One region of the Paenibacillus sp. OT2-17 genome, then DNA from elsewhere that is predicted to be linked to it. Evidence: riboswitches for the same ligand, from Rfam matches in the RefSeq annotation. Region 1 holds a riboswitch; each other region holds the start of a gene.
What was found. A riboswitch is a leader RNA that binds a small molecule or an ion and turns the genes downstream of it on or off. The one in region 1 is predicted to bind cyclic di-AMP.
Positions count from the first base shown of each region.

Region 2: linked by a shared signal. The riboswitch ahead of GRP75_RS22470 (3D domain-containing protein) and the one ahead of GRP75_RS03175 (resuscitation-promoting factor) in region 1 are both predicted to bind cyclic di-AMP.
Region 3: linked by a shared signal. The riboswitch ahead of GRP75_RS19300 (hypothetical protein) and the one ahead of GRP75_RS03175 (resuscitation-promoting factor) in region 1 are both predicted to bind cyclic di-AMP.
Region 4: linked by a shared signal. The riboswitch ahead of GRP75_RS04880 (C40 family peptidase) and the one ahead of GRP75_RS03175 (resuscitation-promoting factor) in region 1 are both predicted to bind cyclic di-AMP.

Region 1 covers NZ_WUDQ01000005.1:81,775-83,976, forward strand. Annotated here, with positions in the region: gene GRP75_RS03175 (resuscitation-promoting factor) at 1-1,103, opposite strand, end outside; cyclic di-AMP (ydaO/yuaA leader) riboswitch at 1,375-1,657, opposite strand; gene GRP75_RS03180 (TatD family hydrolase) at 1,859-2,202, opposite strand, start outside.
Region 2 covers NZ_WUDQ01000428.1:181-2,382, forward strand. Annotated here, with positions in the region: partial or broken gene GRP75_RS22465 (polysaccharide deacetylase family protein) at 1-533, shown strand, start outside; gene GRP75_RS22470 (3D domain-containing protein) at 732-1,400, opposite strand; cyclic di-AMP (ydaO/yuaA leader) riboswitch at 1,407-1,575, opposite strand; gene GRP75_RS22475 (amino acid ABC transporter ATP-binding protein) at 1,810-2,202, opposite strand, start outside.
Region 3 covers NZ_WUDQ01000273.1:18-2,219, forward strand. Annotated here, with positions in the region: partial or broken gene GRP75_RS19290 (potassium-transporting ATPase subunit KdpA) at 1-131, opposite strand, end outside; gene GRP75_RS30675 (potassium-transporting ATPase subunit F) at 283-360, opposite strand; gene GRP75_RS19300 (hypothetical protein) at 544-939, opposite strand; cyclic di-AMP (ydaO/yuaA leader) riboswitch at 1,055-1,227, opposite strand; gene GRP75_RS19305 (glutathione peroxidase) at 1,694-2,179, shown strand.
Region 4 covers NZ_WUDQ01000010.1:8,944-11,145, forward strand. Annotated here, with positions in the region: gene GRP75_RS04875 (GNAT family N-acetyltransferase) at 60-566, opposite strand; gene GRP75_RS04880 (C40 family peptidase) at 870-1,370, opposite strand; cyclic di-AMP (ydaO/yuaA leader) riboswitch at 1,376-1,513, opposite strand; gene GRP75_RS04885 (hypothetical protein) at 1,790-2,202, opposite strand, start outside.

The DNA.
Region 1 (2,202 bases):
CCGTGCTTACGACCAAATTGGTTGGCTCGGCTCAAACTCTCATAATACACATCGATTTTGTGGCCTTTAATCGCGCCACCGGTATCCTCCGCACGGCGGAAGCCCACCCCTTCGATATATACCCACCAGCCGATTGGAATTACACTCGGATCGACCGCGATGGTGCGTCCTTCCGTGACACGTGCGCCGGATGCAGTACGTGTACCGATACCTGGCTCCTGTGAGGAATACGCCGTCATGGAGACATTTTGTAAAACTTTGCTATATTTAAAATTGACGCCTGCTTTACGGACAGCACTGCCCGAACTAACCGTTGTTGCCTTAACCGCATCATTGGGACCGACGGAAGCAGCCAGAACGACCGGTTTTTTCTTCGTTCCTACTGCAATGACTTTATCCACACGGTTCTGTGCAACTTCCTTGTTAACCAGCTGTTTGGATACCAACTTTCCATCATGATATACCTTTTGAACGTGCTGGACGACCACACCCGATTTGCCGCTTTGAATGACCCGATTATCGCCTTTATAAAGACTCGGATCGGCCGTTTTGATGACCTGATAAGGCACCTGTTTTTTCTGTTCGACCTGCTGTTTCTTCACACGGACGATTTTTATGTCCATGTTAGACGAAACAGAGGCATCCAACGCAGGATAAACTTTATCCGTTGATGATAATTTATAGCCCGAGGTACGAATGGCACCTTCTACTGTATTTTCTGTTGTGTACAGCTTTTTCGTCTCATTGCCTGAAGATACTTTGACTTGATTGGCACGTTTAATGACTACGCGATCGCCATCCTGTATTGCTCCATTTAGCGGCATGGAAACTGTATCATGCGGCTGAAGTGAAATGGAATGCTCGCTCAGCAAATCTTGAAGCTTGGATTCCCGGGTTTCTACCGCAGACGCCTTGCCATCGATGACAAAAAAGACTTGTTTTTTAGATTGCGTGTACATCAGAATTGAAATCATAATCGTTAGCGCGATTAGAAAAATAGCAACCAAAGCAGCCTGGCGCACATTCTCTTGCTTCCAACGCAATACGTAAGACATGCTGGATGAGCGTGACTCATGGGTATCCTTTTTTTGGAAAATGCCCATTTCCTCCGTCCTCCTTACATAGCCCGCCGTCTGGAGTAAGACATAGTTGAGATTTGACGTGACTATAACAGATTTTCTACAAGACAAGCCCAAACTGCGACTGTCCTGCACCATGTACCCGTCTTCGCGGCATGCTGTCCTCCCCTGTTTAACCACAGTATGATGACAGATTTTCTTTTATTCACAACAAAAAAAGCCAGAGAAAGAGACTAGAGAGCTCTTTCGTGGCTTCCGGCATGTGTGAATATGCGGGAAAACTCATGCACGAGATGGCTTCTCTCTTGTTACGCTTACGGGGTTAGCTGTCGGGTTCGGACGTAGAGAGTCGCCCTAGCTTGGGTCAACCGCTCATGGCGGTCGCCTTCACATTCACCCCGAAGACCCAGAAAGAAATCGAAATACGGCTCCTCCACCTATTCAATCCCATCCGGGGAAAGAATTTAGGTCGAGCCGGCTGGCGGAAGAGACGTTCCCTTCTTGCACATATGCCGGACGTACTGTAAGCCATATCGGTTCCCCCGTTCCCTGTAAAAGGGACTCAGCGAGACTGGTTCATGAAATGACTTGTTGATGTTTACATTCAAACAACAATTCACTGAAAAGATGATATCCTGTTTCTATGCATGTTGTAAAGCAGGTTTCAAGTACATTTTTTAAAATATTCGGTTAAAATATTGTAATATTCTCGAGTTTCCTGCAACAAATTCATGATTAGCTTCGTCTATCTCTTTATTTTGATCGATTTCTTCACTTTTTCATTGAATGTCAAATCGTTCCAGGGCATTTCGGGTCGTTATTGACACTAATTCCTCCACTGTAATCCCTTTGATTTGGGCTGCAGCCTCTGCTACCAGTCTCACATGTGCAGACTCATTTCGCTTCCCACGAAACGGATGAGGCGTCAGATAGGGAGCATCAGTTTCAATGAGCAGACGGTCCAGCGGCACCTGTGCGAGCACCTCTTTTGGCTGCTTGGCATTTTTGAACGTTATTGGACCACCGAAGGAAAGGTGAAATCCCATATCCAGCACCATTTTGGCAGTTTCCCAGCTACCCGAAAAGGAGTGCATGACTCCGCCAATCTCACTCGCTTTTTCCT
Region 2 (2,202 bases), on a different contig from region 1:
TGGACGTATTACACGCCAATGGCATCAAAGCTACATTTTTCATCGTCGGTCACCGTGCGGAAAAGCATCCGGGGATCATACGCCGTATTATCCGTGAAGGCCATGCTATAGGAAACCATTCCTATACTCATCCGGATTTTAGAAAGGCCACACCAGAACGCTTTCGCAACCAGATTACAAAAACAGAACGTATTTTACAAGCCAGCGCAGGTTTTCGCCCCAAGTTGATTCGTCCACCCTACGGTGAAATCACGGAGCCTCAAATCCAGTGGGCACGTCGTCATGGCTACATGATTGTCAATTGGAATGTAGACTCTCTCGACTGGAAGGGACTAAGTAAAACACAAATTCAGCGCAATGTGATCCCAGCTACTGGGCCTGGCTCTATTATTTTAATGCACGCAGGTGGAGGTCAAAGTTCCAACTTGCAAGGCACTGTCCAAGCTCTGCCGGGTCTAATTCACTCTCTAAAAGCTAAGGGCTACAAATTTGTGACAGTCCCCCGGCTACTCCACACATCGGAACAGAAATAACCATATGTTTATGATTGAGCTACAAGCTAAAGCAACGTAAAAAGGCTGTCTTACCAGCAGAAGTTTTCTGCTCGTCAAGACAGCCTTTTTTATGGATAGGACCTGATAAGAGTCTGACCTAGTTATATGCGGTAGGATACAGGCATTAAGTTTACATAATATATATTATGTTTAATTAAACCGTATATACGTATAATGCTATTTATCAATAACGTACAGCTTCACATTTTGAAATCCAAAGTCGTTCACAAATGATTTGTTGCCAGGAATAAAGATATCAATCCGTTTTCCTGTAATGGCGCTGCCCTGATCGCGAGCGACAGCTACAAAAGAATGATCCGGCAAACCTGGGTGGGAATAGCCTGTAACCAGCACTTTCGTGCCCATCGGAATGACGTTCGGGTCTACCGCAATTGTACCTAGTTTAAGCGGATTGCCGTAGTAGTCCACTGCTCCCCATTTACCATTCTCATCGGCTGCGGCAGAATACGCAGTAGCCTTAACGTCAACTATTTTGCTATAGTTAAATGTTTTGCCCCACGCTTCAATCGTTGGCCCCTCATTCGCTGGTGCTTTCTCCGTAAGAAGCTGCGGCTTCGAATCCGAAGCTGCATTCACACTTTTTTCACCAGGTACCTTAATTTGCAGACCTGCATATATATTGTTAGAGGCAATGTTTGGGTTCGCCTTCGTCAGCTCGTCCACTGATACTCCATAACGTTGAGCAAGCAAAAAGAAGGTATCGCCATCTTTGGCAGTATGAAGCGAAGCAGCATCCGCTACTCCAGCTGTCTGTGCCAGCCCTGCAATGGCTGCGGCAAGCACCGCAAATTTCATGGTTTTTCCAATATGTTTTAGATGTTTCAAAGATATGTACCTCCTCTGTTATGCCTGCGAAGTTAGCTGTCGGATTCGGACTCAGGAGAAGCCCTATGCTTGTGCAATTCACCCCTAGGCATATTCCATATCGTCTTATGACGTATCGGAAAGACTGCCGTTGTTACGTCCCCCGCACTTCCCATAGTTTGGGCCCGCATTCAGCGTTTGTCATAACCGCATGCTGTCCCGGTAAGTTTTGGCTTACTGCATAATATCACAATTTTGTAACCTTATCCGCATGAAAATGTTGGGAACCTTGAACATCATACTATACTCATTACAATTTTGTCACCAAGAAATCGATATTTGTTACGAAAATATGGTGAAATGGTGACAAAAAAAAGAAAAAGCCCTCCGTCAAACGGAGGGCTTTTTTATAGCTCATATCAGCACTTTCTTACAATACTTTGGCAAGAAAATCACGGGTGCGATCATGGCTTGGAGTACCAAATACCTGCTCTGGTGTACCTTGCTCTACAATTTGACCGTTATCCATAAAGATAATTCTATCGCCTACCTCGCGGGCAAAGCCCATTTCATGCGTCACGATTACCATGGTCATGCCGCCTTCGGCGAGCTTCTTCATTACATCCAGAACCTCTCCAACCATTTCAGGGTCCAATGCAGAAGTCGGCTCATCGAACAGCATTACGTGCGGCTGCATGGCCAAAGCACGCGCAATCGCAATACGTTGCTTCTGACCACCGGATAGCTGGTTCGGATAGGTATTCTTCTTATCCTCAAGCCCTACGGTACGCAGGAGTTCTAGCGCAATTTTTTCCGCTTCCTT
Region 3 (2,202 bases), on a different contig from region 1:
TTTTCTGTTCCGCCAAAAATCCGATCCGTCCGATTGGGTTCATTCGAGAATACATGATACATATAGGTGCCCACTGGCTTTACCAAGAGCAGCAATATGACGATCACAATTCCAATTTGAAGCAGCTCCATCCTTTATTCCTCCTTCAAAATGCTCCTGCGTTTGGAACAACAGACCTGCTTCCAGAGCACCAATTGTGTGCACACGTTTGCGAAAACCCGCTACCTATGATGCTTAATATTCAGATCTGTTGTTCCCGCCCGCTCTATCCCCTATAGCTGACTAGAACTTTTCAGGGTTCAGGAGTGCGTAGATTAAATACATAAACACAATAGCCGTAAGCCCAAGTATAACGATCATCCTCTTCGTCCTCCTTTAGAGGTCTGCGCATCACACCAGCGTACAAACAGCAGTATCACTCCATAACTCACAGCCATGACGAGCAGCATGTATATATCCATCATGTTTATACCCTCCGTATCGGTCCTCAGATCGCCATTCTTATTTGATCATAAAATCATAAAACAACTATGTTATAAGTGCTTATCCGTTCAGCAGAAAACCCACCTCTCCGTTCAATGTGTAGATCACATGATCCGCTCCCAATCCCCGATAAATTCCTTGTGGATTACAGCCGTGCGTAATAACATAGATCGATTCCGATGTTAGCGGCCGACATATTTGCAGGAAACGGCACGTCAGATTCAAGCTGTTCTCGAACAAATACACACTACCAATTTCTTTTTTTGGAAAATTCCATTTTCCCGCTTGCATGGTATTGATGCGGACAATGTGCTCCACACCCATTTTTTTGAGCTGTCGTTCCTCCTGGGCGCTATTCGTGAGAACTGCAAACGCCAATTTTTTGAAAATAAGCAATTTCACAAAACTTCTGCCCGCTTCATTCGGTGCAGTGACAATAATTAACCGACCTTCCATCAGTAGCTCCTCTCCCGGTATAAAAAGACAACAAAAAGAAGCCGAAGGAAAAAGGCTTTCCTCCGGCTTCTTACATATCCATGATAAAATAAACCATGGCTGCACACGGCGGTTTGTTGCCTCTCCCTGTACGCTTACGAGGTTAGCTGTCGGATTCGGACGTGAGAGTCGCCCTATTTCTGGCACTTGACCTGAAAATTCACCCCATGAGACACACGGCTTCCGAAGCCGTACAATCTCGATTGGTTCCCCCGCTTTTGCAACTGCAAAATTCAGCGCTATAGACATTTCGTTGTTGCTTCATTCAAGTTAATTTGAAATTACGTCTTGAATCATACACCCGCGCATGGAAGACTGTAAAGCTCAACTGCGGGGTTATAAATCGGCCTTTAGAGCCTAGAATATTAATAATAGCGCTTACAATGCAACTATGCTTCTCACAGCTCCTTCAATCTCTGTTTTTCATCCCTTTTCGAAAATGACAAGCATGTCAATATTGGCGTAGGGTAGAGCGTTTTTGGCCTTTTTTTGTAAAAAGAGAAGAAAATACGCTATATGTACCAGCTAAACACCGATTGAACCCGCTTTTATAAGAAGAAACACCTTAATTCGCTCCATTTGCGGTGCGATTTACTGTTTTGAACAAAATACGATTTTACAGCGGCTAAAGGCTTGATACAGCTTTTCCAGACTTGCAACCTTGCTTTTAATTGCTTACAATTTAATTGCTGAATATTGAATAAGGAGAGATACTATGACCGTTTATGAATATGATGCGCACACCCTGCAAGGGAAACAAATTCCGTTATCCACATATGAAGGGAACGTTCTGCTTATCGTGAACACTGCCAGCAAATGTGGGTTAACCCCCCAATACAAAGCGCTACAAGAGCTATATGACCAGTACCATGAACAGGGGCTCGAAATTTTGGGATTTCCCAGCAACCAATTTGCCAAACAAGAGCCAGGTTCCAGCGAGGAGATTTCCGAGTTTTGCCAGATCAATTATGGTGTTACCTTTCCGATGTTCGCCAAGACAGATGTCAATGGCGATCAAGCGCACCCCTTATTTCGTTACCTGACCCAAACTGCTCCGGGGGTATTAGGGTCCAAAGCGATCAAATGGAATTTTACTAAATTCTTAATTACACGAGAAGGTAACGTATTTAAGCGCTATGCACCGCAAACCACTCCAGATAAGCTGGCGGGAGATATAGAGAAGCTTTTGCAGCAAAACTGACATCCTTCTTTATCAGTTAATAA
Region 4 (2,202 bases), on a different contig from region 1:
ATGATGATAAAAGCGCCTTCGCTATACAACATCGCGGTTGTATGCCGAAGGCGCTTTTATCATAGAACCTGGGTTTGGTGCTCGGGACGATATACCATACAAAAAAACGGTTTTTTGCCATCGGGAGTCTGGCGTTCATAGGTATCTGTAAGCTCAAATCCAGCCGCCTTGTAAGCCCGGATAGCGCGCCCATTCCAAGTGAGTACCTCTAGATCAATTTCATTCTTCGGGTTGCGTCGTTGGGCTTCCTCTGCAATGGCACGGACAAAATCAGAGCCTTTGCCATGTCCGCATCTTTCAGGATGCATTCCAAGACCTAGCCGGGTCACACCGATCATAGGAAAATATTGAGCAAATCCCGTCAGCTTATTCTCTTCATCCAGTACGGCAACATATTGCTCTTGGCGAAGCGTGGGACTTCCAAATTCGACTTCAAGCGCCTTCATTTGTTCCCAGGGGAGCCAACCGTATATATTATAAGGTGGATCATAGCGCCACTCACAGATTGCAGCCGCTTGATGCTCGTCCATCGGTACGATCCGATAGTTGGATATTGAGGCCGGCATGTGTTCTATCCTCCTTTTACAGGTACTTCAATCATTAACAACAGATTGTAGACAAGTTGCAGGGGAATGGCAAGCGTGTTTATTTCATACTCAAGTCGGGTATACATTCAATAAGAAGGATTTACTGCTCATATGCTCCCCCAGCGCTGACGGTAAAACCGACGATGTTCGCTAAAATTGAAACCTTTTGAGGCTTCAGTTCGTCAGTAATGATAATAATTGCTGATGTTGTGGACATAAAAAGCCGCAATTTGATTCCGGCCAGAATCAAATTGCGGCTAAGGTTAGCTTGCTGTGCGTTAGTTATTCTACGTTGTCGTCATCAGGAATTTCTGAAGCTACAGAATGGTAAGCGTCTGTGCTCATAATTCTTTTTGCACCGACATAGCGGTTAGCGTAATAATTTTCGTTCAGTGAGCTAACTACTACACCACGTGAAGTCGAGGAGTGGGCAAATTTCCCTTCACCTACGAAGATACCTACATGAGAAATGCCTCTTCCTGTGGTGTTGAAGAACACCAGGTCTCCAGGTCTCATTTCATCGCGGGATACAGAAGATCCCATTTTGAATTGTGATCCGGATTGATGCGGAAGTTTAATTCCCAGTTTGTTGAATACATACATTGTGAAGCCGGAGCAATCGAATCCCTCGAGTGTAGTGCCTCCGCTTCTGTAGCTCGTTCCTTTGGCATCTTGAATGACCTGGTCCATCTTAGAGTCTGCATATGCACTGCCGCCACCGAATGTAAAAGATGTAAAGGCAATGGCAAGACCCATAGCTGCGATCGTTAGCTTCTTCTTCAAAAAAAATATACCCCTTCCAATGCCTGCGAGGTTAGCTTAAGGATTCGGTAGAAGGTTCCCCTATGACCACTCTGTTGCGAGATCAATTCACCCAAACTGGTTCCCCCGCTTCCTAGGTGCCAGGAATTAGGCTTAACTTAAGATGTGCACCTTGGAGAGCAGTATTCACAATAACGTTATTTTTGAGATAAAGGTTACAATAAAGATTACAAAGTTGTTACTATCAGTTCACTGCGATTATTGTAACAAAGACGGCTGGCTTTGGCAAATGTTTCATTGCAAAAAGTTACAAAAAAAATCTGCTCCTAATGTCCCAGGAACAGATCTTGTTAACAGTATTCAGTTATGTGTCGTTTGCGCGGATATGAATCAAGATTTTTCGACAGACGGAAATGAAGTAAAAAACATAAAGGCAGGGCTTAGCTTCTACTGGAGATATCGGTATGCCATAGTCTGTACTGCGAACTGATATGCCACAGCCTGACCAGACTAGTAACAAAATGATACGATTGCTGGAGAATGAGCGCCAGCATACCAGTCCAAATCATCGCTATGGTGCCAAATAGACCGAAGACCAGCAGCACACAAGCACCGAGCAAAAGAGATATACCGACAGCTGGGAGGAGCTGGCGAAAGAAGGCGAGCAGGGACGATAGTATGGCGTGACCACCGACAGTCCCCAGTTGCATATACAGGATGCACTGCCGAATGAACCATCCGTAAGCCATCCACCCCATGGCATAGGGCAACAAATGAAGCAGGTAAGAGGGAGATTGAAGCGTTCCTGCTACAATAGGGTAGAGTCTCGGTACTACCCAAAAGGCGGGAAGCA